Regions from separate parts of the Bacillus silvicola genome, predicted to be linked through region 2. Evidence: riboswitches for the same ligand, from Rfam matches in the RefSeq annotation. Region 2 holds a riboswitch; each other region holds the start of a gene.
What was found. Region 2 has a riboswitch for S-adenosylmethionine ahead of ACP6L7_RS08925 (ECF-type riboflavin transporter substrate-binding protein). Riboswitches for the same ligand answer to the same signal wherever they lie in the genome.

Region 1: it holds a riboswitch for S-adenosylmethionine, as region 2 does, so the genes downstream of both, ACP6L7_RS30845 (methionine ABC transporter ATP-binding protein) here and ACP6L7_RS08925 (ECF-type riboflavin transporter substrate-binding protein) in region 2, are expected to answer to the same signal.
Region 3: it holds a riboswitch for S-adenosylmethionine, as region 2 does, so the genes downstream of both, ACP6L7_RS18145 (bifunctional homocysteine S-methyltransferase/methylenetetrahydrofolate reductase) here and ACP6L7_RS08925 (ECF-type riboflavin transporter substrate-binding protein) in region 2, are expected to answer to the same signal.

The regions. Positions count from the first base shown of each region.
Region 1 is NZ_JBNGVC010000013.1:1,690,354-1,701,085, reverse strand. It holds gene metQ (methionine ABC transporter substrate-binding lipoprotein MetQ) at 16-828, opposite strand; gene ACP6L7_RS30850 (methionine ABC transporter permease) at 851-1,516, opposite strand; gene ACP6L7_RS30845 (methionine ABC transporter ATP-binding protein) at 1,509-2,534, opposite strand; SAM riboswitch class I at 2,844-2,951, opposite strand; gene ACP6L7_RS30840 (hypothetical protein) at 3,077-3,421, opposite strand; gene ACP6L7_RS30835 (thioredoxin family protein) at 3,576-3,884, opposite strand; gene ACP6L7_RS30830 (toprim domain-containing protein) at 3,888-4,232, opposite strand; gene gcvH (glycine cleavage system protein GcvH) at 4,725-5,108, opposite strand; gene ACP6L7_RS30820 (arsenate reductase family protein) at 5,150-5,515, opposite strand; gene ACP6L7_RS30815 (hypothetical protein) at 5,937-6,464, opposite strand; gene ACP6L7_RS30810 (phosphatase PAP2 family protein) at 6,609-7,256, shown strand; gene ACP6L7_RS30805 (PTS sugar transporter subunit IIC) at 7,314-8,327, opposite strand; gene ACP6L7_RS30800 (L-lactate dehydrogenase) at 8,350-9,300, opposite strand; gene ACP6L7_RS30795 (spore coat protein) at 9,548-9,796, opposite strand; gene ACP6L7_RS30790 (hypothetical protein) at 9,810-9,995, opposite strand.
Region 2 is NZ_JBNGVC010000002.1:353,609-364,340, forward strand. It holds gene ACP6L7_RS08905 (peptidoglycan D,D-transpeptidase FtsI family protein) at 1-69, shown strand, start outside; gene lepB (signal peptidase I) at 146-676, shown strand; gene ACP6L7_RS08915 (macrolide family glycosyltransferase) at 930-2,108, shown strand; gene ACP6L7_RS08920 (aspartate/glutamate racemase family protein) at 2,158-2,841, opposite strand; SAM riboswitch class I at 2,993-3,108, shown strand; gene ACP6L7_RS08925 (ECF-type riboflavin transporter substrate-binding protein) at 3,248-3,796, shown strand; gene ACP6L7_RS08930 (ABC transporter ATP-binding protein) at 3,807-5,507, shown strand; gene ACP6L7_RS08935 (energy-coupling factor transporter transmembrane component T family protein) at 5,500-6,300, shown strand; gene ACP6L7_RS08940 (YjcZ family sporulation protein) at 6,436-6,534, shown strand; gene ACP6L7_RS08945 (sensor histidine kinase) at 6,638-7,957, opposite strand; gene ACP6L7_RS08950 (protein kinase family protein) at 8,005-8,886, opposite strand; gene ACP6L7_RS08955 (GrpB family protein) at 9,014-9,520, shown strand; gene ACP6L7_RS08960 (hypothetical protein) at 9,639-10,169, shown strand; gene ACP6L7_RS08965 (response regulator transcription factor) at 10,182-10,732, shown strand, end outside.
Region 3 is NZ_JBNGVC010000012.1:1,183,969-1,194,700, forward strand. It holds gene ACP6L7_RS18095 (hypothetical protein) at 1-85, opposite strand, end outside; gene ACP6L7_RS18100 (DUF3912 family protein) at 156-371, opposite strand; gene ACP6L7_RS18105 (hypothetical protein) at 624-935, shown strand; gene ACP6L7_RS18110 (hypothetical protein) at 970-1,458, opposite strand; partial or broken gene ACP6L7_RS18115 (group-specific protein) at 1,537-1,722, opposite strand; one part of gene ACP6L7_RS18120 (IS5 family transposase) at 1,738-2,255, opposite strand; one part of gene ACP6L7_RS18120 (IS5 family transposase) at 2,255-2,516, opposite strand; partial or broken gene ACP6L7_RS18125 (group-specific protein) at 2,577-2,768, opposite strand; gene ACP6L7_RS18130 (DUF3966 domain-containing protein) at 2,846-3,106, opposite strand; gene murG (undecaprenyldiphospho-muramoylpentapeptide beta-N-acetylglucosaminyltransferase) at 3,202-4,260, opposite strand; gene metH (methionine synthase) at 4,279-7,677, opposite strand; gene ACP6L7_RS18145 (bifunctional homocysteine S-methyltransferase/methylenetetrahydrofolate reductase) at 7,677-9,509, opposite strand; SAM riboswitch class I at 9,580-9,689, opposite strand; SAM riboswitch class I at 9,892-10,002, shown strand; gene metI (cystathionine gamma-synthase/O-acetylhomoserine thiolyase) at 10,097-10,732, shown strand, end outside.

The DNA of each region.
Region 1 (10,732 bases), on a different contig from region 2:
GCCCTTTCACAGCAATTATTCTTTTACAGGAACAACTGCTCCTTTATATTCTTTATTAATAAAGTCTTCGATTTCTTTAGAATGCAATACTTCTACAAGCTCTTTAATCGCTTTTTTATCTTTATCACCTTTACGAACCACTAACACGTTTGCATATGGAGAATCATCGCCTTCAATTGCAATTGCATCTTTTTCTGGGTTTAATTTCGCATCAATTGCATAGTTCGAGTTAATTAAAACAGCGTCGCCTTCTTTATTGTTATACACTTGTGGTAACAAACCAGGCTCAATATCTGTTTTGAACTTTAAGTTTTTCGGATTATCTGCAATATCTTTTGGAGTTGCATTAACTGGTTCTACTCCGTCTTTAATTTTTAAAATGCCTTCTTTTTGTAAAATTGCTAAACCACGACCATGATCAGTAACAGAATTACTCATAATAATTGTCGCCCCGTCTGGAAGTTCTTTTAAGCTCTTATATTTTTGAGAATATACACCAATCGGTTCTAAATGAATTTTTCCTGCTACTTCAAAATCATATTTTTTATCTTTAATTTCTTTTTCTAAATACGGAATGTGCTGGAAGTAGTTCGCATCTAATTCTTTATCTGCTAACGATTTATTCGGTAACACGTAGTCTTGGAATTTTTTAATTTCTAACTCAATTCCTTTTTTCTCAAGTAACGGTTTTGCCTTTTCTAAAATTTCAGCGTGCGGTACGTTAGAAGCACCAACAACAAGTTTCTTTTCATCTTTATCTTTCCCCCCGCAAGCAGCTAACCCAAAAATTGAAGTTGAAATAAGTGCTGTAAGTAATAATTTTTTCATTTGAAATATCCCCCTGTTTTCATTATCTTTTATCTATCCGAGTCGTTAAACTATCACCAATCCACTGAATGAAGAATACAACTAGTAATACACAAATTGTCGCAACGATTGTTACATCGTTATTCCCTCTCTGGAATCCCTCTAAATAAGCAAGCGTTCCAAGACCACCAGCACCAACAACACCTGCCATTGCTGTATAGCCTACTAAAGCAATAGTCGTAACCGTTATACCAGATACTAACGCTGGTAACGATTCTGGAATTAACACTTTCAAAATAATTGTGCTTGTTTTTGCTCCCATTGCTTTTGAAGCTTCAATTACACCTTTATCAATTTCACGAAGTGCGATTTCAACCATTCTCGCGTAAAACGGTGCTGCGCCAATAATTAAAGCTGGCAGTGCTGCACTCGCTCCAAGGATTGTTCCAAGAAGGATTTTTGTGAATGGGATTAATAAAATAATTAAAATGATGAACGGTATAGAACGGAAAATGTTTACGAATGCTCCAATCACCGTATTAATCGCTTTATTTTCCCATAAATTATCTTTCGCTGTCATAAAGAGTAATAGTCCTAAAATAAGTCCTAACACAAATGTGGCAAGCGCTGCGATTGCCGTCATATATAACGTTTCACCAGTTGCTTCTAACATTTGATTCCAATCAATATTTGCGATTAACTTATCCATGTGCAATCACCTCCAGCTCTACTTGATCTTGATGAATTCCTTCTATCGCTTGCTGGATCGCTGTTTCCTCACCATTTAAATGAACAACTAAACTTCCATAAGAACCGTTATTCGTTTGTGCGATATTTCCTTGCAAAATGCTAACTTCTATATCGCTGCGTTGCATTAATCTTTGAAGTACTGGTCTTTCTACAGCCTCACCGACAAACTGCAAGCGAATTACTTTTCCATCTGGATACTTTTCTATTAAGCTTTCAATCGTTTCATTCGTATCTTCAGAATCCGTTAACTGCTGTACAAATCGTTTTGTAATGTCCTGCTTTGGATTACGGAATACGTCAAGTACTGGACCTGTTTCTACGATTTTCCCTTTCTCCATTACAGCAACTCGATTACAAATCTTCCGAATCACGTGCATCTCATGTGTAATTAATACAATTGTTAAGTTGAGACGCTTATTAATGTCTAATAATAAATCTAAAATTTGATCCGTCGTTTCTGGATCAAGAGCTGACGTTGCTTCATCACATAAAAGTACTTGTGGATTATTTGCTAACGCTCTTGCAATCCCAACGCGTTGCTTTTGTCCACCACTTAACTGAGATGGATATGCGTCTCCTCTTCCTTCTAATCCAACGAGATGAATTAACTCATCAACACGTTTTCTTCTCTTCGCCTTATCCACACCCGCAATTTCAAGTGGGAATTCGATATTTTCGCGTACAGTTCGTGACCAAAGTAAGTTGAAGTGCTGAAAAATCATTCCGATTTCTTGTCTTGCCTTACGAAGTTCACTTCCTGTAATTGCTGAAATTACACGATTTGCGATTGTAATTTGACCAGACGTTGGTTTCTCTAACTGATTAAACAATCTAATTAAAGAACTTTTCCCAGCGCCACTATATCCGATAACACCAAATATTTCGCCTTTCTCTATTTGTAAGTTGGCGTTATCTACAGCAGTGACATCACCGCTTTTTGCCTTATATATTTTCTTTACATTTTCTAATAAGATCATGATGTTCACCCCTTTTTTAAATAAAAAGCGCAAGCAGCTCGTTTAGAACAAGAGGACGCCCGAATCCCAGACGTAGAGGCGCTGTTTGCCTCATAGGAAGGGATGAAACGACCGACTGTTCTAGCCGCTGGAGCTGGATTTCATAAAACTTTAGATAGACTCCGCAATTTTTTTATTTTTGATGCGTGTAGTCCATCGGTATATCTCCTCTTATTATTTGAATGTCCTCCACATTCAAACAACAAAAAAACCTTTCCGCTTTAGAGAAGCAGAAAGGTTTATATGCGTATATAACAACATTATCCCTCTCTCTCATCTCTCAAAGCATTTGCTTTGCAGGAATTGGCACCATTTCAACATAAGTTGACGGTTGCCGGGCTTCACAGGGCACAGTCCCTCCACCTCTCTTGATAAGAGAAATCAGATTAAATTTTCGTCTGATTTGAAATTTATTAAATTGTCTATATTTTATGAATTGAATTGTATCAATATCCATACGCCATGTCAACAGAAATTTTCGTAAAAAAAGAAACTTCAGACTTTTAAGCACCCACTGACATCGGCTTACATATATGAAACATTGATTCAATTAACAACATCGTTCGATACGTTCCCGAATATTGCACACGCCCATCGCTCATTAACGTCTGCAACCTTATATTTCCATTCACCAAACGTTTTACATCCTCTTCCCCTAAACACACGATTTGTTCTGTTCCTCTTTCCTCTTTCAAAAGTTCAATATAATCCCTTGAAATTTGTAATGAACAGCATTCATCCCCAAAGCGAAAATTAACAGTTTTTTCTCCTTGTCTTAAAAGCGGCTCTAAATGATATTGACCATTAGCGTAATTTACAAATGATTGTAGCAAAGAATATAATTTCACCCTAAATCACATCCTTCATATCACTTTCTATTACACATACCATTCCCTCTCACTAAAGAGCAATCCTGTAACTTTCGCTCGACAAATACTGTAACCACCCTGCATCTCGACATATTTCCCAAGAAATATGTCGAGGCGGCAAAAACTTTGCCGCCTACTTTAATTCCGTATATAAATATTCCACCGAATGAAATGCATATATCTTCTTCATTAGTGTCCCATTTTCAAAAACAAGTAAACACGGTACACTTTCGATTCCATACTCTTTCGCTAAATGCGGAGCATAATTTAAATCTAACATTCCAATTTTCAAATCTTCAATCGTCATCTCGACAACCGTTAACATCTTTTTTGCTAATTGGCATGTTCCACACATTGGTGTATATACATATAGCACTGTTTTTTCTTCGTTTTCTATTAGGGCTGTAGCTTCGGTACCTGTCCAGTCAATCACTTCTATCATTCCTTACCGTAAATATTCTGTATAAACGTCAATGTCAGCTCCCCATAATACATTTGCTAAATGTGAAGAAGGCGCAGTCGCCACCTCGCGATACGAGCGATCAATATAAATATGCTCTGCTTGCGGAAATTCTTTTCGAAATTGTTTCCTTAACTTTTCCCCTGCATCATCAGCATCCACTAGCACATATACGTCCTTATCAAAAAATTGATCAATGAGCTCATCCATTTTCGACAAACCAATTGTACCATTTGTACAAACAATTTCCACCGGTTCACGAATAATAGATTCAATCTTTCTTCTGTCTGACTTACCTTCTACAATAATGACTTTTTCCACATAAATCATATGTCATCACCCGATCACCATATACTATACAACCTTTAACTTAGTATATAGTATATTCGTTATTTTCATGTTGTTTCCTGTTTATTTTTGCAAAAGAAAAGCGGAACCGACTGCTTAGCCCTGTTGGCTAAGGTTCTTTCGCACAGAAGACGCTTTTTGTCTTCTCGTGCGGAAGGTTCTTAGACATGAAGGGCTAGGAGGTGGAGCTAGACAAAGAAAAGCGCAAGCGGCTCGACCAGAACAAGAGGGCACCCGAACTCCTGAACTAGAGGCGCTTTTTGCCTCAGGTGAAGGAGTGAAATGACCGACTGTTCTAGCCGCTGGAGCTAGACAATAAAAAGCAGAACCCGCTCAATCAACATGAAACATCTGCGAAAAAGTTTTTCAAAAATCTTCTCCTATATGATAATTAATATATATGTGCTTTCAAATTCATTATGTAACACAACATAAAAAAGGACAGCACAAAGGCTGTCCTTTAGTCGACTATAATTAGTCTTGGTTTGTCATTTCTGCATATTTTTCTGCAGTTAATAACTTCTCAACTTGGCTTGCATCAGAAAGTTCAACTTTAACCATCCATGCACCCTCGTATGGAGATTCGTTAACAAGTTCTGGTTGGTCACTTAATTCTTCGTTTACTGCTACAACTTTACCACTTACAGGTGCGTATAATTCAGAAACTGTTTTAACAGATTCTACGCTTCCGAATGGCTCGTCAGCTTGGATTGTTGCACCTACTTCAGGAAGTTCAACGAATACGATATCGCCTAACTCACCTTGCGCAAAATGAGTAATACCGATAACAACCGCATTACCTTCTGTTTTTACCCATTCGTGTTCTTCAGAGTAACGTAAATTATTTGGAATGCTCATGACTGTACCTCCAGTGAATGTATTAATTATGTAAAAATACCTTATTGGTACTTTTTCCACACACTTTCAAACTGCTCTTCGTTAAAACCAAGTGTTACACTCGTTCCATTTGTTACAATTGGACGTTTAATTAACATGCCATCAGATGCTAAAAGCTCGTACATTTCGTCTTCGCTTGCATCCTTCAACTTATCTTTTAAACCAAGTTCGCGGTAACGCATTCCACTTGTATTAAAGAATTTTTTTAATGGCAATTCACTTTTCTCATGTAAATTACGTAAATCTTCTTTTGACGGTGGATTTTCAACAATATGAATCATCTCATATGCTACATCGTTTGCCTCAAACCATTTTTTTGCTTTTTGACATGTGCCACACTTTGGGTATGAATAAAATGTTACTGTCATAAATTCACCTACTTTTTTACTAACCTTTACCTTTATCATATAGAAAACGTTTTATTATTTCAAACGATTATTCGCTAAACTTTTACTTATTTCGTTATAATTTTTAATAATCCTGCTAATTTTTCTTATTTTTCCGCCATTTATCAAGAAAAAATAAATATATAATTTTTTAAAAACTTTTTTCTCATCCCACGCCGAACATATATCTTAAACGAACGTTTGATTAATTTCCGATTTTTCTACCTCAACCTTTGAAACACATATATTTTTTCATACCGAACATATATCTTAAACAAACGTTTGATTAATTTCATGTTTTTCTACCTCAACCTTTGGAATACATAGGTTTTTCCCTACCGAACATACCTCTTAAACAAACGTTTATTTAAAAATAAAAAGAGCCCTTTTACAGGCTCCTTCATCATCGACTTAAATAGTCCGAAATTGTTTGAAATACTATGATATACATATTGCGAATATTTTGATTGGAAACAGTATCATTATATAACCCCATACCCCAATACTGTCCTTCAGGGCTTCCCATGTTTACAAATCCTTGCGTATACATCATTGCTTCATCCCTCGGGGCATTGTCATAATCTAAATCCTTTTTAGTAAAAATCAAGTATGGTCTATCCTTTAAACCGATAAAAAACACTGGTTTCTTTAATGATAAAAATAAGTCCGTATACTGTTCCTTTGATGCTTCTTGAAAATATTCTTTCATGACGAGAAAACCATCAACCTTTGCTGATTTCTCCTGCATCTCTTCTAATTTTACACTTTCAAACTTTATATTTCTAAACGTATCTTTCGGTTTTTCACCAACAACTCCAATTACGAGTGCTCTCCCGTTATATTCTAATTTCTCTCCTTCTTTATCTTTGGCACACCCAGTAGCCACTAGGCATAACAATATAAAAACTAAGAAATAAAATGAACGCTTCATTTAGCACCCTCTCCCTCTTTTAAGTCAAGTGACAAAAGTGTAAGGTAAATTCAAGAAAATGTAAGTGAAATCGATAGCCCAATTGGATTTTCTATATTATAATCAATTGAATTTACTTACATTACTAAAACATAGGAGCTTATCATGAAGAATTTTAAACTTTCATCTTTTCTTCCGTTAAGTTATATACTTCTACTCGTACTCGTAAGTCCCCTTTACGATGTATTAAATAAATCTACTGTACACGCAGTGGATGTCACAACTGTAGTAGATGATTGGATTCCATTTGTTAAAGCATTTATTATTCCTTATTTACTTTGGTTTCCTTACTTATACGGCGCACTTATTTATTACTGCTTTGCTGATCGAAAGCAATATTATGTCACTTTAAGTAGTGTTATTCTTGGAAAGCTTGCTTGTTTTTCTATTTATTATTTTTGGCAGACAACTGTACCACGTCCAACAGTCGTTGGAACAGACGTATTTTCCGAACTAGTCCGCTATATTTATAGTATTGATCAACCAGTAAACTGTTTCCCAAGCATTCATGTCCTTACAACATTTGTAATTATGTTAGCTGCCTTTAAGCGTAGAGAACAGCATGCTTTTGAGTATTACATCCTTACGTTCTTCGGTACGCTTATTATTTTATCAACGCTATTTACGAAGCAACATGCTTTTGTAGATGCCGTTTCTGGAATGACGCTTGCAAGCATACTTTACTTCGGCGTTCAGTTGTTATTAGCAAAAGAAACCGTACGTGTTCCAGTAAAACACAATCATAAAATGTAAAAAGCAGACTGTGGCTTCTTCAGTCTGCTTTTCTCTATTATTAAGGAGATTTTCAATTTAAGATTGCGGTACAGTCATATCACCAGAATGAATACGACCTGCTTTTTTAAGAGCAATGTAAAGTATATAAGAAACAGCTACTGGAATGATGATATAAGTGATTACCATCGCTGGGACAACTTCCCATCCTTGGCTGGAAATTAAATTAATTGGTGCGATAAGAGAACTTAATCCGAGACCTGCAATTTCTTTCCCTGCTTCCAGTTGGAAAATTAATGCTGATACTGGGCCTACTATAGCACTGGCGACGACAGTTGGGACGAGAATCATTGGATTTTTAGTAATATTAGGCAACTGTACTTTTGGAGTACAGAGTGCTTGAGCTAATATGCCGCCTAAATTATTTTCTTTCGCTGAAATAACAGAGAATCCGATAAATTGAGCAACACATCCTGCAAGTGCTGCACCGCCTGCAACGCCATCTAAGCTAAGCGCTATCGCTAAAGCAGCTGATGAAGCTGGAGAGATAAGTAATAGTCCCCAAACTACAGCAATCACGATAGAAGCGATAAATGGGCTACCAGCTGAACTATCTTTAATGAATGCTCCAACTGTATTTAAAACTGGGCTAATATTTTGAGCTAACCAAATACCGACTAAACCAGAACCTAATATTGCTGCAAATGGAACGAGCATCATATCTAAAGCAGTTTTTCCACTTAATCGTTTACCAATATAAACTGCTAAAGTCGCTGTTAATAATGCACCGATTGGTTCACCTGTTTTAATGATGAGACCGGCTTCAGTAATTGAAATTGAACCAGCTCCAATTGCTCCAGCTACCATCGCTGAGAAAATTACGAGTCCGTTTGCACCGAGCATAAAAGCAATCCCGGCTCCAATTGCTGGTGCCATAAGTGATTTTGCAACAACTCCGATTGTAATAAGTAATGGGATATCAACAATTCTTCCTATATTTTCGATTAGTAAACCAATTCCGAGGGATACGAAAATACCCTGTGCGATTCCGGCAGAAGCTTTAAACACACGAGACATTATATATTCCTTCATTTGTTTCACCTTCTCCTATAAGTTAGTAACCAACTGTTTTCATATAATCGCGCAAAACATCGTTTGATTTTGCAAAGCGACTTTCTTCATCTTCTGATAAGTTTAGTTCTACAACTTCTCTTATACCGTCTCTAGTAATAATTGCCGGTACTCCTGTACAAATATCGTATTCGCCATATTCACCATCTAAAATAGCTGAAACAGCGATAACACGGTGATCATCATTGAAAATTGAGCGTGCAATATAAGCTAAAGAATTTCCAATTCCGTAATAAGTAGTTCCTTTGCGCTTATAAATTTCCCATCCAGCTTTTGCAGTCTTCTCAACAATTTCATCTAAATCTATTTCACCTAAGCGTTCTTTTTGTTCCTCTAAAATTTGCAGAATTGGTTTTCCACCAACAGTTACATGAGACCAAGCAACCATTTGAGAATCACCATGTTCTCCTAAAGAATACCCATGAATACTACGAGGGTCTACATGTAACATTTCAGATAAAATTGTTCTTAAGCGAGAAGAATCTAGTGATGTACCAGTACCAAGTACACGATGTCTTGGCAAACCAGATAATTTCCAAACTTGATATGTAATAATGTCAACTGGGTTCGATGCGATTAAGAAAATGCCATCAAATCCACTTTCCATTACGCCGCCAACAATGCTTTCCATAATCTTAGCGCTTGCTCCTAAAGTGTCTAAACGGCTTTGTCCAGGCTTCGGTGCTGGTCCTGCTGTAATAATAACAATGTCCATATCTTTGCAGTCTTCATAACTTCCTGCATATACTTTTGTTCTTGTATTTGTAAAGTTAATGCAGTGCGATAAATCCATCGCTTCTCCAACTGCACGTTCATGATTTATATCAATTAACAATAGCTCTTCGCAAATCCCTTGGTTTACAATGGAATACGCACAGCTTGATCCAACTAATCCAGTACCGATAATTGCAATTTTTCTTGTGTTTCTATTCATAGCAATCTCTCCCAATTGATTATGTAGTCTATTTCTTTTGTTCTTTACACTCCTAATTATAGAGATTCCCACGATAGAAACCATGGATACTTTGTGAAATATTGAACAAACTTTTGTCCTTTTTGTGAATTGTTATATTCAATTTTCGTCATATTTGTTACAACTGGAAAAATATTTATTATATATTTATTGACATATACCAAACAAAAAAAACGAGCGAATCCATTCGCTCGTTTCATTCATCACACTATTCCGCACTTAATTGGCTTTTTAATTGTTGTACAATCATTGGATTAGCAGGTGCTGCCGGCTTGTAATAACTCTTTTGCTTTGCGTACTCATACATATTGCGTTGGCGCATCTCATCTTGATTACGAATTTGGATTAACGTTTGATGTAACTGTTCATTATCAGACTGAGAAATATAATTTGCATAACTTGTTAAACTTGCATTTAATCCTGCTAAATAATCATTTACCATATCTTTTTCATTCATCTGTTGCTTCCTCCTATCCTAGGAAAGTCATTAATTGCTGTTTCGTATTTCGTGCATCTTGCGCATCTTTTTGTAGCATTTGTTTCAACTGTGGATCTGTACAAGCCTGTGCATACTGGTCTAACTTGTTAATAATTGTTGCGTGTCCACCAATTAAATGACGTAAGTTTTCTACTTCAAGCTCTGTTAAATTTTGCATAGAATACTCCTACCTTTCTTCTTTCATTCACCATTTATTATTTGATTCTTTTCAAATCATATTCATTAAAAACTTTCTAAAATTTCCTTCATACTAAAACCAAACACATCTATTTATAAAAACAGAAAAATGTTATAATTACAGAAAAATACAATTTTTAAAAATATCCCCTTATGATAACTACATAATTAACGCACAAATCATATTAAGAAGATGTACTTATGCAAAGTAAATTTAAAGTTATCTTCTTTATCGTTTATGCAATCTTATATGTAAAACTTTTAATCGATGTATTAACTTTAAAACCACTATTCACTTCTATACCTTTGCATATGTTATTTCTCATTTATCTTTTGTTCATTGCACTTAACAACTATAAAAATCGTAACACTACATTTTTCTTATTATTTATTAATACAACTCAATTAGTAAGCGGTAGTTTTTTTAAAAAAACTACCTTTTATAAACTCTACATAACAAAGGAGCAATGACTATGAAAATCCACGATTTTCTTACAAAAAGCCAAGAAGCTTATGATTCTGAGTCAAGCCACGACCCTTTCGTATTTACGTTTTTCAATTTTTTCTTAGCAATATATATTTTTCTAAAGCCTGCTAAATAATATTATTTAGCAAGAAAGAGCCTCTAAATCAGTAGGGGCTCCTTCTCATTTTCAAGCCCTGTTAAATTTTGCATAGAATACTCCTATCTTTCTTTGCTCATTCACGATTGAGTAT
Region 2 (10,732 bases):
TATTTTGATTTAAAAAATAAGCGATTAACTGGCGAAGCACCAAAAATAGATGACTCTAAGGAGAATTAAAATATACGAAACGTCTCTGGCATTTATATGAACTAGAGACGTTTTTACATACGAATAGATTAGAAATGAGGTATATATGAAGCAATTGATTCTAAAAGATTGGAGAAAAATATGTAGCTATATTTTAATTATAATAGGAATTATTATTATTAATAAGTCATTTTTATTTTGTATGGTAGAGGGAATTTCGATGCAACCTACTTTGAATGAAAATAATCGCATACTAGTTAATAAGGCTAGTGTTTATTTTTCTTCTTTTCATCATGGTGATGTTGTAATAATAAAAAAAGAAGACGAGCCTACATACTACGTGAAACGAATTATTGGATTACCAGGGGATAACATACAATTAAGAAACGATGTGGTATATATTAACGGTAAAAAGCGAGATGAGTTGTATATACAGTTAGATATGTCACAAGTATCAAATCATTTTTCAAACTTTAGAGAAATGAAAGTTCCCTCGCATAAATTATTTGTATTAGGTGATAATCGAAATCATAGTAAAGATAGTAGGAATACACTTGGACTTATCGATGAGTCACATGTAATAGGTAAAGTGAAAATGGTATATTATCCATTTGATCAAATAAAATGGTTAAAATAATTCTATTAACTATTCACGTTTTATAAAATAATTCATATATTGATAGCATAGGACAAGCAGAAAAGCTTATCCTAACCTCACAGAACACTCCTTATCACAGTTAGGCATCTACTTATGTAGATGCCTTTTCCGATGACTGATAATTATTTATCAACCTAAAGTAGTAAGCATATTGGGACTATTAGAGGAAGATTGCTTGTAATAATAACAGTACGATTAATAAGAACATTGAATTGTAAGGAGTGAGAAATACGTGTTGAATATTTTAATAATTAATTTTCCTGCAGAGGGACATGTAAATCCTACATTAAGTTTAGTAAAGGCCTTTACTGAAAGAGGAGATAACGTACACTATATTACAACGGAAAACTTTAAGGAAAGGCTTGAAGTTTTGGGGGCTATTGTACATACTCATCCGGATTTATTAAAGGAGATTTCTATTGATAATGAAACTTCATATGGATTAAAATCTTTCTTTCATGTACATGTTCAAACTTCTTTATATATATTAGAAATTACGAAAGAATTATGTAAAAGCATAAATTTTGATTTCGTAGTTTATGATATATTTGGTGCCGGAGAGTTAGTAAAGGAATATTTACAAGTTCCAGGCATAGTTTCCTCTCCTATATTTTTAATTCCACCAGAATTATTGGAAACCTTGCCTTTTCATCCAAATGCAGAAATACAATTCCAACCCGATGAACTCTCTGAAAAGTTACTGTATCAAATGGAACATGAATTTGGAGTAAAGCCCAAAAATAATCTTCAATTTATGCATAATAAGGGAGATATTAGTCTCGTGTATACAAGTCGTTATTTTCAACCTAATAGCGATTCGTTCGGAGAAAACAATGTTTTTATTGGACCGAGTATTATAAAGCGCAAAACAAATGCAAAGTTTCCACTTGAATTGCTTTCAAAAAAGAAAGTTATTTATATTTCAATGGGAACACTTCTTGAAGGGCTCGAACCATTTTTTAATACTTGTATTGATGCTTTTTCAAATTTCGAAGGGATTGTAGTAATGGCGATCGGTGATAGAAATGATATTTCAAAAATTAAGCAAGCACCAGACAACTTTATTATAGCCCCTTACGTACCTCAATCAGAAATATTAAGTGAAGCAGATGTTTTTATTACACATGGTGGAATGAATAGTGTGCACGATGCAATTTATTACAATGTCCCATTTGTGATAATACCACATGATAAAGATCAACCTATGATAGCGCAAAGATTAACTGAGCTTGAGGCAGCACATAGATTATTGAAAGAGCATGTTAATGTGCAAACTTTAAAAGAGGCGGTAACAGATGTTCTTTCAAATAAAAAGTATAAACATGGCATTCGAAAACTGAATGAAAGTTTTTTAGAGTGTGGCGGTTCCAAAAGAGCCATTGCAGTTATTGATGCTCTTTTAAATAAATAGTTCGGACAATATAAAAGCATAGAGGATCTACCTTTATGCTTTTATATTATTATCCAGCAAATTGTACAGCAGTATTTGCATGTAAAAAAGCAGTATCAAAAACAGGAACAGTAAGGTCATTTTGGGAAATAAGCAATGGTATTTCAGTACAGCCTAGTAATATACCTTCCGCACCGTTTTGAATTAATGAATTGGTAATTTGTATTAGTTTCTCTCTTGAAGTTCCTGAAATAATGCCTCTACTTAATTCGTTTAATATGACGTGATGGATAAAAGTTCTTTCTTCGTCATTTGGGATAATTGTCTCAATGTTATATTTTGCTAGTCTTGATGTATAGAAATCTTGTTCCATCGTTTGTTTTGTTCCTAATAGTCCGATACGTTTTATATTCTGTTCTACCATTTCTTTAGCACTTACATCACCGATATGAAGAAGTGGGATTGATATTGCTTGTTCTACTTCCTCAGCAAATAAATGGACCGTATTTGAACACATTAGTAAACATTCCGCCCCGGACTTTTCAACCTTTTTAGCAACTGTGACTAATTTGTTTTTCACTTCTTCATATTGATGGTTTTGTAATAAAGTAGTTACTTCTCCAAAATCCATACTATATAAAACTAGCTTCGCATTTTGATCGTATTGAGAGAGTGTTAGAGTATTAATATGTTTATAGTATAGTGATGTAGATTCCCAGCTTAACCCACCAATTAAACCAATTACTTTCATCATACATTCCCCCCTGTAACAATTTTGAATTTATTATTTCATAATTCCGATAAGAATACAATGATTTGAATGCACTATTTAATAAAAAATAAAAATAATTAGAAAAGTGTTGAAATTTATCTTTCTTAGTGCCATAATACGAATTACAAATTAATACTTATCCAGAGAGGTAGAGGGAACGGCCCTATGAAGCCTCAGCAACCCCTATGTAATTACATAGGAAGGTGCTAATTCCGCAGAGGACATTATGTGTCTTTTGAAAGATAAGGGGATTCTTGTACGTGAAAGAAAATGACCTCTTATTTAAGAGGTCATTTTTTGTTGTATAGAAAGGAAGTGTCGATGCATAATTTATTTTCAAAAGAAATATAGAGTATTAAAAGTTGAATAATACGAGAGGGGAATTGTAATGAACAAATTAACGACAAAGCTAGTAGTAGCTATTGGAATTGGAGCAGCTTTATACGGGGTATTAGGGCTTTGGGGATTTTCTATCGCACCGAATACATTTATTAAACCCGCATTGGCTATTTTAACAGTTTTTGGAGCGTTATTTGGCCCGGTAGCAGGACTTTTAATAGGACTCATCGGTCATACCGTTACAGATACGATCGCTGGTTGGGGTATTTGGTGGGGATGGGTTATTAGTTCAGGTATTATTGGTTTTGCAATGGGACTCATACAAAAAAGAGTTGGTTTTAGTGTAAAACATGGAACGTATAATAACCGTGATATTTCTTATTTTGCAATTGCAGGGTTAATTGGTATTGTCATTGCTATTATATTTGCTGGAGCATTCGATATTATTGGGATGGGAGAACCGTTTGACAAAATAGTTATACAAGTACTAGGCGCAACAATTGCAGACGTTATCGTATTTTTAGTTCTTGGCTTACCAATCACGATCGGATTAGCGAAATCAAATAAGAAACATACACATTTAAAAATTGAAAAGTAGGGATGAATACATGCAACCAATTATTTCTTTTGAACAATTTACCTTTCAATATAGGCATGCCATGCAGCCTACTTTAAAAAATATTACATTTCAAATATATCCTGGGGAAAAGGTACTTATCGCTGGACGAAGTGGTTCAGGTAAGTCAACATTAGCGCATTGTATAAATGGGCTAATCCCATTTTCTTACGAAGGGATAAGTACCGGTAACATTTTAATAGCTGGAAAGGACCCGAGAAAAGGTAGTGTTTTTGAACAGAGTAAACACGTAGGGACAATATTACAAGATCAAGATTCACAATTTATAGGTCTTACTGTCGAAGAGGATGTAGCATTTGCATTAGAAAACGATTGTGTAAATCAAATAGAAATGAGAAAGATTGTTACGGATTCTTTAAACAAGGTAAGCATGCAGGACTTTCATACACAAAGTCCACATGAATTATCAGGAGGCCAAAAACAGACAGTCTCTCTTGCAGGTCTGCTAACGACAAATACAGATATATTATTATTTGATGAACCGTTAGCTAATTTGGATCCTGCATGTAGTTTGAATACAATAGAACTTATTAAAAATATACATGAGAAATATAATAAAACAATTGTAATTATTGAACATCGAATAGAAGAAATTTTAAACCTTGATTTAGATAAAATTATTTTAATAGACGAGGGAGAAGTTATTGCCATTGGTTCACCGGATAGTATTTTAAATTCTAATATATTACCAAATATCGGACTAAGAGAACCTATTTATATAGAGGCGCTAAAGAAATTAAATTTTGACAGTAATAATGTTAGGGTATTTCCAATTGAAAATCTTCGTAATGCAGGCGTTCATAGCCTATTAAAAAACTGGATGCAGAAGCAAGTTTCATCAAAAAATAAATATATTAAAAAAGCTTTATGCAAGATAGAAAATTTATCATTTACGTACAATAACAAACATACAGCCTTAGAAGATATCAACCTTTCAATAGGAGAGGGAGAAATAGTAGCGTTATTGGGTCATAATGGAGCAGGGAAATCGACATTAGCTCATACTCTTATAGGAATAAATAAAACAAAGAATGGGAGAATAACATTCGATGGAGAAAATATTAATTCTTGGTCTATTCGTAAACGCGGGGAAGTTATTTCTTACGTTATGCAAAATCCAAATCAAATGATTACACAGCCTACTGTTTTAGAAGAGGTTTCATATTCATTAAAATTAAAAAAGGTTTCTAAAGATGAGATTGAGACAAGAGTCGAAAAAGCTTTAAGAATTTGTGGATTATATCCATTTCGTAACTGGCCAATTCAGGCATTAAGCTATGGACAAAAAAAGAGGCTTACTATTGCATCTGTACTTATAACAAACCCAAAAATTATTGTATTAGATGAACCGACAGCTGGACAAGATTATTACCATTACAAACAGTTTATGTCGTTTATTAGAAAATTGGCTGGAAGGGGCATATCCTTTATTATTATCACACACGATATGAATCTTGCTTTAGAATATGCAGATCGAGCGGTAGTTCTGCATGAAGGGAAAATTATTGCGGACAATACTGTATCTGCTGTTTTAGGGGATCAAGAAATGTTACAAAGAGCTAATCTACGGGAGATTTCATTAATAAAACTAGCTAAATTAAGCGGAATTCCAACTCCAGAAACATTTGTGAAACTCTATATTGAGGCTAATAGGAGGGAGGAATATGCATAATACGTATTTTTATCGTATGGATGGTGCAATTAAATTATCTATATTTATATTTTGTATGACACTTACTTTTTTATTTTTTGATTTTCGTATATTGCTAATTTTATTTATTGTTGGATGTATCGGCCTCTTAATTGCAAAAATTCAATTGCGTAAAATAATAGTTATTTTCAGCGTTATATTTACATTTAGTTTATTAAATTCCGTTATGATTCTTTTTATTACGCCCACCCATGGATCGGAATTAACGGGATCGTATACCTCTTTTTTTTATATAGGTTATGCAACAATTACATATGAAACTTTATTTTATGCAGCTACACTTTCATTGAAATATTTTACGTTATTACCATTTACACTTCTCTTTATTTATACAACTCATCCAAGTGAATTTGTGAGCAGCTTAAATAAATTTGCTGTTCCTTATAAAATTACATATGCAATAAATATTGCACTGCGTTATATACCAAGCATTCAATCTGAATATATAATCATTAGACACGCACAGGAAGCAAGAGGCGTACCTTTTGAAAAAGGAGAAGCGAGCTTGTGGATTCGTATGAAAAACCGTGTTTTAATTTTTTGGCCACTTATTATTCATTCATTAGAAAGGATTGATACTGTTTCAAATGCAATGGATTTAAGAGGTTTTGGAAAAAAGGATAAACGAACGTGGTACTATGCAAAGAACGCACAAAAGGAGGATTACATCACACTTTTTGTTGGTATTATCATTTTGGTTATTGCAATTTACTTAAAGCTGAATGTATTCCAAAGTTTCTGGTACCCATTTTAAAGCACTCTCAATAAAGTGCTTTTACTAATTTTTATGAAGACATGCTCAAAAATGGGAGATACACATACTGTATAATACGAACCAGTTAAAAAAATCAACTACCTATTAGTTTTCAAACCAAAAGGAGGAAAAAACATGAGTTTCGGTGGTTCTTGTGGTTTTGGTGGAGGTTTCGCTTTATTAGTTGTGTTATTTATTTTATTAATAATTGTTGGATGCAGCTGTTGGGGCTGAGGATACTAATTTCTAATTAGTCTCTACAAAATGTAAACTTAAAAAACATAGTAGGTACTTTTTGTATCGTAATAAATGAAAAAGGAGCTTAATAGCTCCTTTTTCATTTATTATACGAAATCTCCTCATTACTACATTTAGGTAATGTGATTGTTAAAGTAGTTCCTTTATTTATAACACTTCGGATTTTCAATGTGCCTCGCATCGTTTCGATAATTTTTACAGCAACCATTGTTCCTAAACCAGTACCTTTCGTTTTTGTACTAAAATATGGTTCGCCAAATCGGTTAATTTGCTCTTGCGACATTCCAATTCCACTATCTTGAATCCGTATTATGACCTTATTATTATTAACAGTTGCAGATATAATTAGATTACCGCCACTTGGCATTGCTTCTATACTGTTTTTTATTAAATTTAAAAAACATTGATGGAAGTGCTGTGTATTACCAATAATTATTCCCTCAGAGAACTCTTGTGTAATATTAATATTATTCATATTACATAAAGGCAATATCATTTTAATAACTCGATGTAACTCGTGCTCAACTGAAATACGATCTAGTTTTTCTGAAGCAGGTTTGGCAAAAGTTAAGTAATCATCAATAATTGCCTGTGCACGATTTAACTCTTCAAGTATATGTTCAATATATTCATCTCTGGATTGTTGAGTTATATTGGGTGTTTTTAAAAGTTGTGTAAATCCTTTTACAACCGTCAAAGGGTTCCGTACTTCATGTGAAATACTTGCAGCGAGTTGACTGACAATCTCCATTTTTTCAACTTTTATTAATTTTGATCGCATGCATATTGCATCTTTTAAAACTTCATTAAAATAGACCATAAATAATATTAAAATAGTTGGTAATAGAATGAAATAAATAATGTACAAATTATTCACTTCAAAATCCGATAGAGTTAAAACAATTACTGTTGTAAACAATGCAAGGAAAAAAGTTAAAAATATGGATGAAGCTACTTTCATTTTTCTATTGTATGTATTAAATTTTGATGATGCGAATACTGTAATTATTAACATCATTCCATACACAATGATTGTTAACAGGCTAAAACCATAAAACATAAAACGTGTTATTAATAAAATCATGAGTAATGCAATACCGACAGGAAATCCACCATAAAGTGTACCAATTAAAAAGGGGATTTGTCTTAAATCGTGAATACAATTTTCATCCATATAGATGGGGTACCGCATACATAAAATTAGTGGGATGCTCGTACAAAGAATGATAAGCAATTTCTTATATTTCTTCCTAAAGTATCCACTATCATAAATAAAATAAAAAACAAATATACTACTTAAAATATATAGAAGATTATTTAAAACATTTTGATTAATGTAAACAAAGTTCATAATACATGCCCCGTTATCCTGAATTTCAATCCCATATGTATTATACATTATAAAAGTACAAGTTTTATATACTCATTTTATAATGTATGTAGTTTTTAAAACTTTTCAGCGTTATAGACTTTTAACCATACATTATTAAACTCTTCCATTGACGCATAGCGCTCACTACGATTTTCATTTACAGCACGGTATGCTACTTCATATAGGCCTTCACTAGCTTCCCATTTCATAAAGGAACGATCTTGCCCGCCACCTAATAGTGCGAAAGCCATAGCCCCCATATTAAATACATTAGTTTTCCCGTCTATTATAGCATTAAGTTGAAACTCTTCAGGTGACATAAAACGCGAGGACCCCCACAGTCGCCCCATCTTATTTACATACGGTTTGTTACTGTATAAATCAATATCACAAATTTTTGTTTCATTCGTTTTAAAGTTGTACAAAATACTACCGTCATAAAAATCAATAGCTACATAGTTTTTGTGTTCTACGTAAGTGTGGAAAGAAAAAATAGAATTCAATGATACGATGCGTTCCTTAATAGATAAATGCTTAAATTTATAAAATGGTGAGCTAGGATTAATATATTTCGCTGGAGGTGGGAAACTCCAGTGCGGGTGAAGACATTCACCATCAAACCAATCAAAAATTAAAACATATCCTTGTTGTACAGGGTAGTGTTCAATTAAATTTATAAGAGAATTGTGTTTTAATTCATGGTATATAGTAACTGAATTTTTCAACCTAATAATAGCTGCATCTGAAGTTCCTTCATATGCAACAGTTGATGCTCCTGCATATTTAATAAATTTCTTTTCCCCATTCTTTTCAACACCGAAACTTATATACCCTGAATCTTGCTGATCAAAAACGGTAAATACTGTTCCTAATTTCATAAGCCAATCAAAATTATGATGTTCTTTTAATTGGAATGTTACATTATTTAACTGAATTTCAACTGGAATATCTTTCATTATTCACCTCGTATTTACTATAATTAAGTTGTATATTGCATTATTCGACACATTTTTGCGGAATCCCTATGTTAATAACGTGAAATTTTATAAATATAATGATAAATACTATTAGGAGGAGAATAAAATGGAACAACAAATTTTAATTAAACCATATCAAAACGAATGGCATGAAGAATATGTAACAGAAAAAGAGAAATTCATTTCTTTGTTGCGGGAAGAAATTATTGCTATTGAGCATATAGGAAGTACAGCAGTAGAAGAATTAGGAGCTAAACCTCTTATTGATATGATGATTGGCGTAACTAATTTACAAATTACTGAAAATTGGACTGAAAACCTTGCAGAAATTGGATATGAATATGTCCCAAAAGAAACACCGAATTGGCGTTTTTTTAGAAAAGGGAAATGGAGAGCTGGTACTCACCATTTACATGTTTATATTTATAATAGTGAAGAATGGAGGAACAACCTATTATTTCGAGATTTTCTCATAAAACATGAATGGGCACGAAAAGAATATAGCGAATTAAAAGTAAGACTTGCTACTACATATCCTTTTGATCGTGTTTCATATACAACTGCAAAAGCCCCGTTTATTCAAAAAATAATAGTTTTAGCTAAAAAGGATTAATACAAGATGTAAGTCATTTTGAAATTCTCATTTTATTTTAATCATTCTCTCATGTTCCTTTCTTTTTTATTTGATACACTGCTTGTTACAGAGCCTTTATAAGTAAGGGGATTTAAAAATGGAGAAGATACTAAGAAATAAATATGTTCATATGTATGTTAAAATAATTGGTATTACTATTATTGTTTGCAGTGTAGAATTGCTATTTATTAATGTTTTGTACGGGAATGTATTAAATGTACAATGGCTAAATAAGAAATTAGGTTCTTTAGGTGAATACGGGGCAATTATAGCTGCATCATTATGGTTCTTACGTCAAATATGGTTATTTTTAAAGAAAAAAAATATGCACGGATTTAAAATGATTAAAGAGCTATACCTTTTCATAAAACAGTTTCACGTATTAATTGGATACGCTGTAATAGCTGTTACGACTACTCACGGCATTTACTTTTTAATAAAAGGAAGTCGTCATATAATACTAATATATAGTGGTATATTTTCTCTTTTATCCTTAGTAGCATTAGGGGTTGCAGGCTTTACTTTACAGAAATCTAATCAGAAAACAAAATTGATGATGTATCGAAAAGTACATCAAATCATCGCAATTATATTCGGAATAGGATTACTTATTCATTTAATCGTATAGGAGGAAGTACCGTTGCAACATATATTAATTATTGAAGATGAGGAAAGCTTGGCAGATTTTTTAGAACTAGAATTAAAGTATGAAGGATATAAAGTAGATATACAACTTGATGGAAGAAAGGGATTAGAAGCTGCACTTGAAAAAAGTTATGATCTCATTTTACTTGATTTAATGTTACCAGGATTAAATGGACTGGAAGTATGTCGTCGACTAAGGGCAACTAAAAATACACCTATTATTATGTTGACTGCTCGTGATAGTATTATGGACCGTGTGACAGGCTTAGATAGTGGAGCGGATGATTATCTTCCAAAACCATTTGCGATTGAAGAACTTTTAGCACGTATGAGGGTTATTTTTAGAAGAGAAGAAACTACAGAGCAAAAGCACACATCATTTCTTACGTTTAAAGATTTACAGCTTCAGATTGAATCTCGAACTATAACTAAAGGAAATGAAGAAATTGAACTTACAAATAAAGAATTCGAGCTACTGCTTATGTTTATGAAAAATATTAATCGAGTTCTTACCCGTGATATTTTACTGGACCAAGTATGGGGATA
Region 3 (10,732 bases), on a different contig from region 2:
TTTCATTCTCCATACATTGAATCTTCTCTTTCAACTCCAATGTAAGCTCCTGTGCTTTATATTTCATTTCCGCCTCCTTAAACATAGAAAAAGAGAATACAATAACATATTCTCTTTTTCTCAAATATATTTCATTATCTCACAGCCCGTCCCTTTCACAAATAACCATTTTGCTCGCACCATGTATGAAATTGTCCTACGTCTACTCCAACTAATACGATATCCTTTAGCTCTACATCAATACTTTGTTCTCCAATTACAATAGCAAAGTGGGATTCTAATTGTTTTTCGTTTTTCTTTACAGTTCCAATTCGGTTCCGATACGGTCCGTCTTTTATATATGCTTTTTGTCCTACAATATCAAAGTTCAAGATTCTCACCTCTTTTACTGCGCTCAAATTGGAAATACAATCTCCACCTCGAAAAATTTCCTTTCATTGCACTATTTCTCTATATATATGACGAAACAATAAAAGAGTCCTTCCTTCTTTACAATTATTTTTTCTTTGTTTCATTTTTATGATTGAAACGTAAAGTTTATAATAAAATACACTTGGAAGCGCTTTCTGTGCAATTTTTTATGTTATAATATAAAAGTAGAACTTCGTAAAGAGGGTTAAAAAATGAATACAAACATGATTAAAAAAGTAATTGAAGCATTAAAAGTATATGGCTTTCAGGATGTATCATTCTGTGAAGAAACGAAGCAATTCTTATTTCATAACGAAACCGATATTATGAGCGGCTATGCAAAAATAACATATAGTAGTCAATTCGAAAAATTCAACGTACAAATTCATCCAATTGAAACACATCACCAAGCAGAGTTACAAGAGGTTGAAAGACATATACAAGCTTGCATACGAAAAGTAGAGTATTTAAATGCACTTCTTACTGGACAAACAAAGCTAGATGATAAAATTATTATTATGTAAAAAAAAGAACGTGATATCCTCACGTTCTTTTTCTTTATATTTTCATTTTTTCTTTCAGTTGTAATCCTGTAACGGATTGTAATACATCCATTACCTCTCCAAAAGTCATATCAAAAATCGTTTTATCTTCTATGTACGGGAATTGTTTAAAACGCTTTTCTAACATTTTCACTGCATCCGATGTGAAATTTGCGCTATCAATGCCAAATTCTGTTTCAAGAAGCACGATCCAATCTAACACGTGAAAACCTAATCCATTTACGAATGAAATAAGTTTTTCTTCTGGCTGTGAAGCTAAGAATACGTTTCGCTCCATCTCACTAAATAGTTCTTCTCCTAAAATTTCTGCTAACTCATCATCATGTTCGCGTTCAATAATCTCTTCGTAACCGTAATCATCAACAAGCTCTTCTACTTCTTCGCTCTCCTCACAAAGCAATTGGCTAAGAAGTGCATCTTTCTTAAATTCACTGTTTTGTACAACTTCTAAAAAACTTGTTTCCCATCCATTTTCTAATTTCATATGTATAACTCCTTTATATACTTTACTTATCATCACTGTACCCAAAAGATCACTTTTATAACCTTTAGGTAATTACTATTATTCCATATGATTTATAACATAAGATGCAAACTCAGCTGCATCTCCTTCAAAAACATTAACCTCTGGCAAATGGTAAAACGTTGTTTGGAGCGGGTTTCCTTCATGATACATATATACCTTTTTCTCTAGCGCAATCGCCATTCCAAGCTCTGTATGACTTCCGTTTCCGCCATCTAATATAAGAGCCTGTTTATAGTCTTATCTTTTTATTAAAATAGCGAGAAATCCTAGGACAACCATTTGTTTACTTGTTTCTAGTTTTCTCTCTACATTTTTGAACAATCGTCTGTATTTTTCTAACCAAGCAAATGAGCGCTCTACGATCCATCTTTTAGGGATCACTTGAAATTGATGCAATTCGGACCGCTTGGCAACTTGTACTTCAGCATTCAATAGCTTTTGAATTTCTTTTTGAAACTTTTCTCCTGTGTACCCACCATCCGTGAGGATGGCTTCTATGGTTTCTTTCAATTCAGGATATTGCTCGTACATTTCGAGTGCGCCTTTTCGATCTGTGACATTGGCAGTGGTAACATGGATTGCATGGGGAAATCCAAGAATATCTACACTGATATGTCGTTTAATACCAGAAACTTTCTTACCACCATCATAACCTTTTTGTTCAGCCGTATCTGCATTCTTAACACTTTGGGCATCGACAATATTAAAGCTAGAGCTTTTGGGGCGATTCACTGCTTCCCTTATTTGCCCAACAATTTTTTTAATAAGGTCTCTAATAGACTACTACCTTCGGCATTGGATTTACTCCATTTTGCATAGTAGCGGTAAACATTTTGCCATTTGGGATAATCTTTTGGTAAAGCACGCCACTGGCAGCCTGTACTCAGAACATAGAGTAGTGCATTGAACACATCATAAAGGTCATACTTTCGCGGACTTGTGCGTTTGCTAAACGTTTCTAGTTCCTCACGAATGATCTCGAATTTTTCACGGCTGATATCACTTGGATAAGACATACACTCATCTCCTGTTTTTGCATACATCCTAACATATTTATAAGACTATAAACAGGCTCTAAGTAAAAAGACATCTGCTTCTCGGATCGCTTTTTGTTCTTCTTCACCAATTTTTTGCAATTGTTCTCTATTAGTTGCTCTTTCATTTTTCGTCCAATCATATGTATGATGCCATCCTACTTCTTTCAACTGGCTTGATACGAAACGTACAAGATGCTTATTTTGAAATCCCGAAGCAATATAAAATTTCATCTATATCCACTCCTTATATAAATGGGGAAACTCCGTTTTAGCGTTAATAGGATTTTTTTCAAAAAAAATCCCCATCTTTAGAACTTATTTGCGTTTAAATGATGGGGTGCTTCATGGTCTTCTTTTATTTTTTGTTTTTTATAACTTTCATCAGCTAACATTTCTAGTTCAGCTGTTATCTCTGATTTTTCAAGCTCTCGTTCTTGTGAAAATTTCCTTGAAATATAAACAATAACACTACCAACGTACAACACAAAGCATATAATAAGTGCAGTATTTTCATAGAGACTTAGCTCCAACACAGTCACTCCTAATCCATTCGTATTTTCACGCTTCATTAATTGGAATTTCCCTATTAACCATTTGTTATTGTAACATAAAAATATCAATTCTTGGAATCTTTCAGCCTACTAAAAGAGGCATGATTGTTTCATCATGCCTCTGAAATATGGTGAATGATTGTTTTAATCGCTTCTTTTCCATTGTATTTTTTTAATGCTGTTTTATACGCCTCATTATTTTGATGCAACTCTTCGACATGCTTTATAAGAGATTTCACAGTTACATCTTCTTCATACAATACGGAGGCATATCCTTGCTTTTCGAAGGACTCTGCATTTAAAATTTGATCTCCACGACTGGCAAATTTTGATAGCGGAATTAAGACCATTGGCTTTTGTAATGTTAAAAACTCAAAAATCGCATTGGAGCCCGCACGTGAGATAACAAAATCTGTTGCCGCTAATACATCTGGTAACTCTCCATGTACATATTCAAATTGTTTATATCCTTCTTTATTTTGTAAACTTTCATCAAGATTACCTTTTCCGCAAAGATGAATAATTTGATACTTTTTAAGAAGTTCTAGTAACGCTTCTCGAACCGTTTCATTAATTTTCTTTGCGCCCAAACTTCCTCCCATGATTGTAATAACTGGCTTTTTACGTGAAAAACCTAAAAACGCTACACCTTTTTCACGATTTCCCTTTAACACTTCTTCACGTACAGGAGATCCCGTATATATTACTTTTTCTTTCGGTAAATGTTTCGCTGCTTCTTCAAACGTAACAAATATTTTCGAAGCGAAACGGAGCGCAATTTTATTTGCTAGTCCCGGCGTCATATCAGATTCATGTAATAAAACTGGTACTCTATTTAGCCACCCTCCAATTACGACTGGTACAGATACGAAACCGCCTTTTGAAAAAATTACATCCGGTTTTAATTTTCGAATCCTTACATACGCATCCATAACACCCTTCATTACGAGAAAAGGATCTTTAATGTTTTTCAAATCAAAATAACGGCGTAGCTTCCCGCTCGCAATACTATAATACGGAATGCCTTCCTTTTCTATAATCGTTTTCTCAATCCCTTGATGAGAACCAATATAAGAAATGTCCCAATTCTGTTCTTGTAAATATGGAATAATGGCTAAATTAGGTGTTACATGTCCTGCCGAACCGCCACCTGTAAAGACTATTTTTTTCATACGTCTCCCCCTTCTACACTATAGTACACTAAAATACCTTGCCTCAGGGTGAGAAAATACCATAGCCGTTACAGACGCTTCTGGCTCCATCATAAATCCTTCTGTTAATGTAATGCCTATTTCCTCTGGTTGAATTAAACGGAACAATTTTTCTTGGTCAGCTAGTTCTGGACAAGCTGGATAACCAAAGGACACACGTATTCCTCTATATTTCGTGCGGAAACGTTCTTCCATCGTCAATTCAGGTGAATCTGGAATTCCCCAACGATCGCGAATGAGCATATGTGTTTTTTCAGCAAGTCCTTCTGCTAATTCAAGCGCTAACGATTGAATGGCGTGACTGCGTAAATAATCACCTTTCGCCTTCCACTCTTCAGCAATGTCCCGAACTCCTTCCCCAACAGTAACAGATAAGAAAGCCACATAGTCCATCTCATCTCCAATAGGGCGTAAATAATCACCTAAAGTACGATATGGTGCTTTTCCTTGTCTTGGGAATGTGAAACGCTCTATAATACGCGTATGATCTTCTGGGTCATATATTACAATGTTTTGTCCGTCGCTTTGCGCTGGGAAAAATTGATACACGGCTTTCGGTTTTAACCAAGATTGTCCTTCTCGCAATAATTCGTCTATTAAATCATTTAATTCGTGCGCTCTTTTGTCTCCCTCTTTCAAAAGCTTCTTCACATTTCCTTTTAATCCAAGGTGATGTCCAAGGAGCATTTGTCTATTTAGAAACGGAGCAAGATGTGCAACGGGTATATCACGTAATACAATTCGTTTTGTTGAGTCCGGCACTATAACCGCCGATTTTGGCAATGGCTCAATTACTGCTGGAATTTCTACTTTTTTCTCTTCTTTTGTTACGATATGAAGATGACGTTCTTTTTTATCCTGTTTCATCTTCTCACGCTCTTCTTCTTTTTGAAGCTTATTAATAATATCAAGACCTGTCATTGCATCACTCGCATAACATACGAGCCCTTTATATGATGGAGAAATACGATTATCTGTGAACTTTCTCGTTAGTGCTGCGCCACCTACAACAATTGGAATATCAATATTCGCCGCTTTTAGATCTTCAGCAGTTGTTACCATTTGTTGTGCCGACTTTACTAACAGGCCAGAAAGACCAATAATATCAGGTTTCTTTTCTTGTACTTCTTGAACGATTCGATCCGATCGGACATTAATTCCTAAATTAATAATTTCATATCCGTTATTCGATAAAATAATTTCAACAAGATTTTTCCCAATATCATGTACGTCCCCTTTAACGGTCGCTAATAATACTTTCCCTTTTTTCGCACTTTCGCTAGATTCCATATGTGGCTCTAAATAACTTACAGCAGCTTTCATACTTTCAGCACTTTGCAATACTTCAGCAACGATCAGCTCATTATTATTAAATAATCGTCCCACCTCATCCATTCCTGTCATAAGTGGACCATTAATAATATCAAGAGGTTTTCTTCCTTCTGCAAGTGCGAGACTTAAATCTTCGTGTAATCCTTGTTTCGTACCTTCTACAATATAGTTGGCTAGTCGTTCATCAAGCGTAAGCGTTTCTTGTACAATAACATCTTTCTTTTTCGCCACGCGATAAAAGTTTGTAAATTCTTCTAACGTCTCTTTCGTCGTTTCAAATAATAACGCATCCGCAAGACGCTTTTCTTCCTCTGGAATTGACGCATAGCGCTCTAATTTTTCCGTATTAACAATCGCGTAATCTAACCCTGCTTTCGTTGCATGATATAAAAAGACAGAATTTAATACTTCACGTCCAGCTGGTGGTAAACCAAACGATATATTACTCACGCCTAAAATCGTTAAACATTCTGGTAACGCTTCTTTTATAAGACGAATTCCTTCTATCGTCGCTGCTGCTGAACCGATATATTCTTCATCGCCTGTCCCTACAGGAAACACGAGCGCATCAAATATAATATCAGACGGACGTATACCATACTTCTTTGTAAGTAATTCATAGCTTCTTTTCGCAATTTCTATCTTTCGTTCTGCACTAACGGCCATACCATCTTCATCAATTGTTCCGACAACTATAGCAGCACCGTATTTTTGAAGAAGAGGTGTCACTTTCTCAAAACGCTCTTCTCCATCCTCTAAATTAATAGAGTTGATAACAGCTTTTCCTTGAATATAAGTAAGAGCTCTCTCCATCACATTTTCATCTGTTGAATCAATCATAATCGGTACTTTTAACACTTTCGTAACTTCTGCCAAGAAATTTTCCATATCTTCTATTTCATCACGATCAGGGTCCGCCATACAAATATCAATAATGTGAGCATTTTTCTTCACTTGTGCTCTTGCCACTTCAGCGGCCTCTTCAAATTTCCCTTCTGCTACTAATCGTTTAAATTTACGCGATCCAATAACATTCGTTCTTTCACCTACAAATAAAGGTCTCATAGAATCATCATACTGCAATGCCTCTAATCCACTAATTCCATGCCCTTCTCGTTCATGATGTTCACGCGGATTAAGAGTTGCTAGCGCTGCTTTCATTGCTCTTATATGTTCTGGTGTTGTACCACAACAACCACCAATAATGTTAACCCAACCTTCTTCGGCAAATCGCTTTACTTTTTCCGCGAGAGAAGATGGAGATTCATGATAATGTCCATCTTCATCAGGAAGACCTGCATTTGGATAGCAAGAAATATAACACTCCGATAAATTAGATAATGAACGAATATGTTCCCTCATAAATTCCGGACCAGTCGCACAGTTTAATCCAACCGATAACGGCTTCATATGCTCTATCGATAAATAAAAGGCTTCTATCGTTTGACCCGCTAAAGTCGTTCCCATCGGTTCAATCGTTCCAGAAATCATAATAGGAACCGTTTTATTTAGTTCATCAAAAGCTGCTTGAATTCCAATATAAGCAGCTTTCACATTACGCATATCTTGACTCGTCTCCACAAGTAATACATCAATTCCGCCCCTCAATAACCCTCTCGCCTGCCTTGTATAGGCTTCAATCAGTTCCTCAAATGTAACTCCTCCTGTAACACTAATCGCTTTCGTTGTCGGCCCCATCGCACCTGCAACATATACTTCCTTCCCGCTTTCTTTAACAGCTTGCTTCGCCAATAGTGCTGCCTTTTCATTTAGTTCTTCATCTAAATGAGACAACTCATAATCACTTAATACGATATTCGTCGCACCAAATGTATTTGTTTCAATGATGTCAGCTCCAGCTTCAATATAAGCTTTATGAATCTTTAAAATAACATCTGGTCTTGTTTCTACTAAATATTCATTACACCCTTCGTACTCTTCTCCTCCGAAATCTTCCGCAGTTAAGTCCTCTTGCTGTATCATCGTCCCCATTGCACCATCTAATATTAGAATGCTATTTTGTAATCTTTCTTCTATACACTTCATCAATTAATACCCTCTTTCACTTCTTGCTTTTCTCTTACATATTTCACGAGATGTTCTGTAATTTCATATTTTAAAAATGGTGTAATAAGATAAACACCGTTAAAGTATTTCATTGCCGTATCGATTAACTCTTGTGAAATACGAATCCCTTCCTCAATAGCCGACTCTTTCGTTTCGTGCCCATCCATTCTCTCTCGTATTTCTTCAGGAAGAGTAATACCTGGCACCTCAAAATGAAGAAAATCTGCATTCCGCTTACTTACTAAAGGCATAATTCCAATAAAGATAGGTTGTTCCAAATGCTTTGTCGCTTCATACACTTCCTCAATTAACGCTATATCGTAAATTGGCTGAGTTAAGAAATATTCCGCTCCGGCATCTATTTTCCGTTCCATTCGCTTAACCGCTGCTTTTAAATGTCTTACATGCGGATTAAACGCACCGCCGACAGAAAATCTTGTTGCTGGGCCAATTGATTTCCCTAAAATGGAACGCCCGTCGTTCATTTCTTTAATCATTTTAATTAACTCAATAGAGGACAAATCATATACAGAAGTTGCACCTGGGAAATCGCCAACACGCGCTGGATCACCAGTTAAAGCTAGCACTTCCTCCATCCCTAACGCCGATAAACCTAATAAATGAGATTGTAGCCCAATGACGTTATGGTCTCTACACGTTAAATGAGTCAATACTGGAATATCATGCTTCGTTAATAATGCACCCATTGCCATATTAGAAACGCGAGGCGATGCTAGTGAATTATCTGCTAGAGTAATAGCGTCTGCCCCAGCTCTTTTCAATGCTCTTGCCCCTTCAAAAAAACGCTGCGTGTCTAATGTTTTCGGTGGGTCTAGTTCCACTACAACTGTCGTTTGTTTCTTTGCTTTCTCTGCTAGAGTGACGTGAGATTTCGAACGTTTCTCGTGTGTATGAACTACTTTTGGTCTTTGAATCGTGTCCTTTTCTATTACAGGCGTAACATTTAGAGTAGCACGCTTCATACTTTCAATATGTTCTGGAGTAGTACCACAACAACCACCCAATAACCGAATACCTTGCTCAATAAATTTCGGTGTCATCGCTTCGAAATAAGCCGGACTTCCCTCATATACGTAACGTCCCTCCACATAATTCGGGAGACCTGCATTTGGATATGCTGACAAGTAGCCATTTTGAGGAATCGATATCATTTTAAAAGCTTCCGTCATATGAAGTGGTCCTAGTTGGCAGTTCAATCCAACAACATTCGCACCGTAATCTAAAAGCTGTTTTAATATTTCATTTACATCATTTCCATTTTGAGTCGTACCTGCCTCATGTAACGCTAATTGGGCTACAATTGGAATATTCGTTTGTTTTCGTAACACCTTAACAGCATGAAGTAATTCAAATTCATCATAGAAAGTCTCTAATAGCAATCCATCAACCTGTTCTTCTAATAAAGCACCTGCCTGCTCAAGTAACATAAACTCCCTTTCCATATCAGTTGTTGTAACAGCTCCGATATGTTTCATACCACCAATTGTTCCTAAAATTGCATTTCTTTCTGTAACAGATGCTTTCGCAATCTTCACTGCTGCTTTATTAATTTGAACAACTTGATTCTCTAAGCCATACATACGTAATTTCGCTTCATTTGCCCCATACGTATTCGTTTGGATAACATCCGCTCCAGCAGCTACATATTGTTTATGAATCGATATAATTAAGTCCGGATCAGACAAATTCAATTCTTCAAAACTACTTTGTAAACCATGCGAATGTAATAATGTTCCAACTGCACCATCACCTATTACAATTCCTTTTGATAATAAATCTAGTAATTTCACGAATCTCCCTCATTTCTATCAATATAAAAACCCCCTCTTCACTTTGAAGAGGGGGACATAATTATTCCTCCTCTTATTATGCAAAACATTCGTTTTGCAGGTATTAGCACCGTTTCAAACATTTCGTTTGAAGGTTGCCGGGTTTCACAGGGCCTTTCCCTCCACCGCTCTCAATAAGAGTTGTCTTTATTATTTTATTTATGTAGCTAAAAGGAAATGCGTTCCCCTTTTAATAATGTTTGTTAATTTTTTATAAATTTAGCATGCACAAATATAAAAGTCAATGACACTTGCGGGAAAATAAAAATTATTTAAAATAAAGTTGCAATTCAATTAACTTTTGTTGTAAAGTTAAAAACATAATAAAAATTTCATACGAACATTCTTATCTAGAGAGGTAGAGGGACTGGCCCTATGACGCCTCAGCAACCATTAACAATTTGTTAATAAGGTGCTAATTCCAGCAAACTGTTAAAGATTTGACAGATGAGAAGAAGACTCTATTCAATCCGAAAGCCTTCTTCTTAGAAGGCTTTTTTTATTTTATATTCAACTACTCGTTCAATTTAAAAAGGAGGAATTTTCACATGTCAACTATCGAAACAAAACTAGCACAAATCGGAAATCGTAGCGAAACCACAACAGGAACTGTTAATCCACCCGTTTATTTCTCAACCGCTTATCGTCACGAAGGACTTGGTAAATCTACCGGCTTTGACTATTCACGAACTGGAAATCCAACTCGTGGTCTTTTAGAACAGGCAATCGCAGACTTAGAATATGGCGAACAAGGTTATGCCTGTAGCTCAGGAATGGCCGCTGTTCTCCTCGTCCTTTCACTATTTCGTTCCGGAGACGAACTTATTGTGTCTGAAGATTTATACGGGGGCACTTATCGATTATTTTCTGAGCATGAAAAAAAATGGAATGTTCGATGTAGATACGTAAATACACAATCTATTAAACAAATTGAGAAAGCTATCACAACTGAAACGAAGGCTATTTTCATAGAAACGCCGACTAATCCATTAATGCAAGTTACTGATATTGCCACTGTCGCAAGTGTAACGAAAAGACACGGACTACTTCTTATTGTAGATAACACATTCTACACTCCTTATATACAGCAACCATTAACAGAAGGTGCCGATATCGTACTTCACAGTGCAACGAAGTATTTAGGCGGGCATAACGATGTACTAAGCGGACTTGTCGTGGCAAAA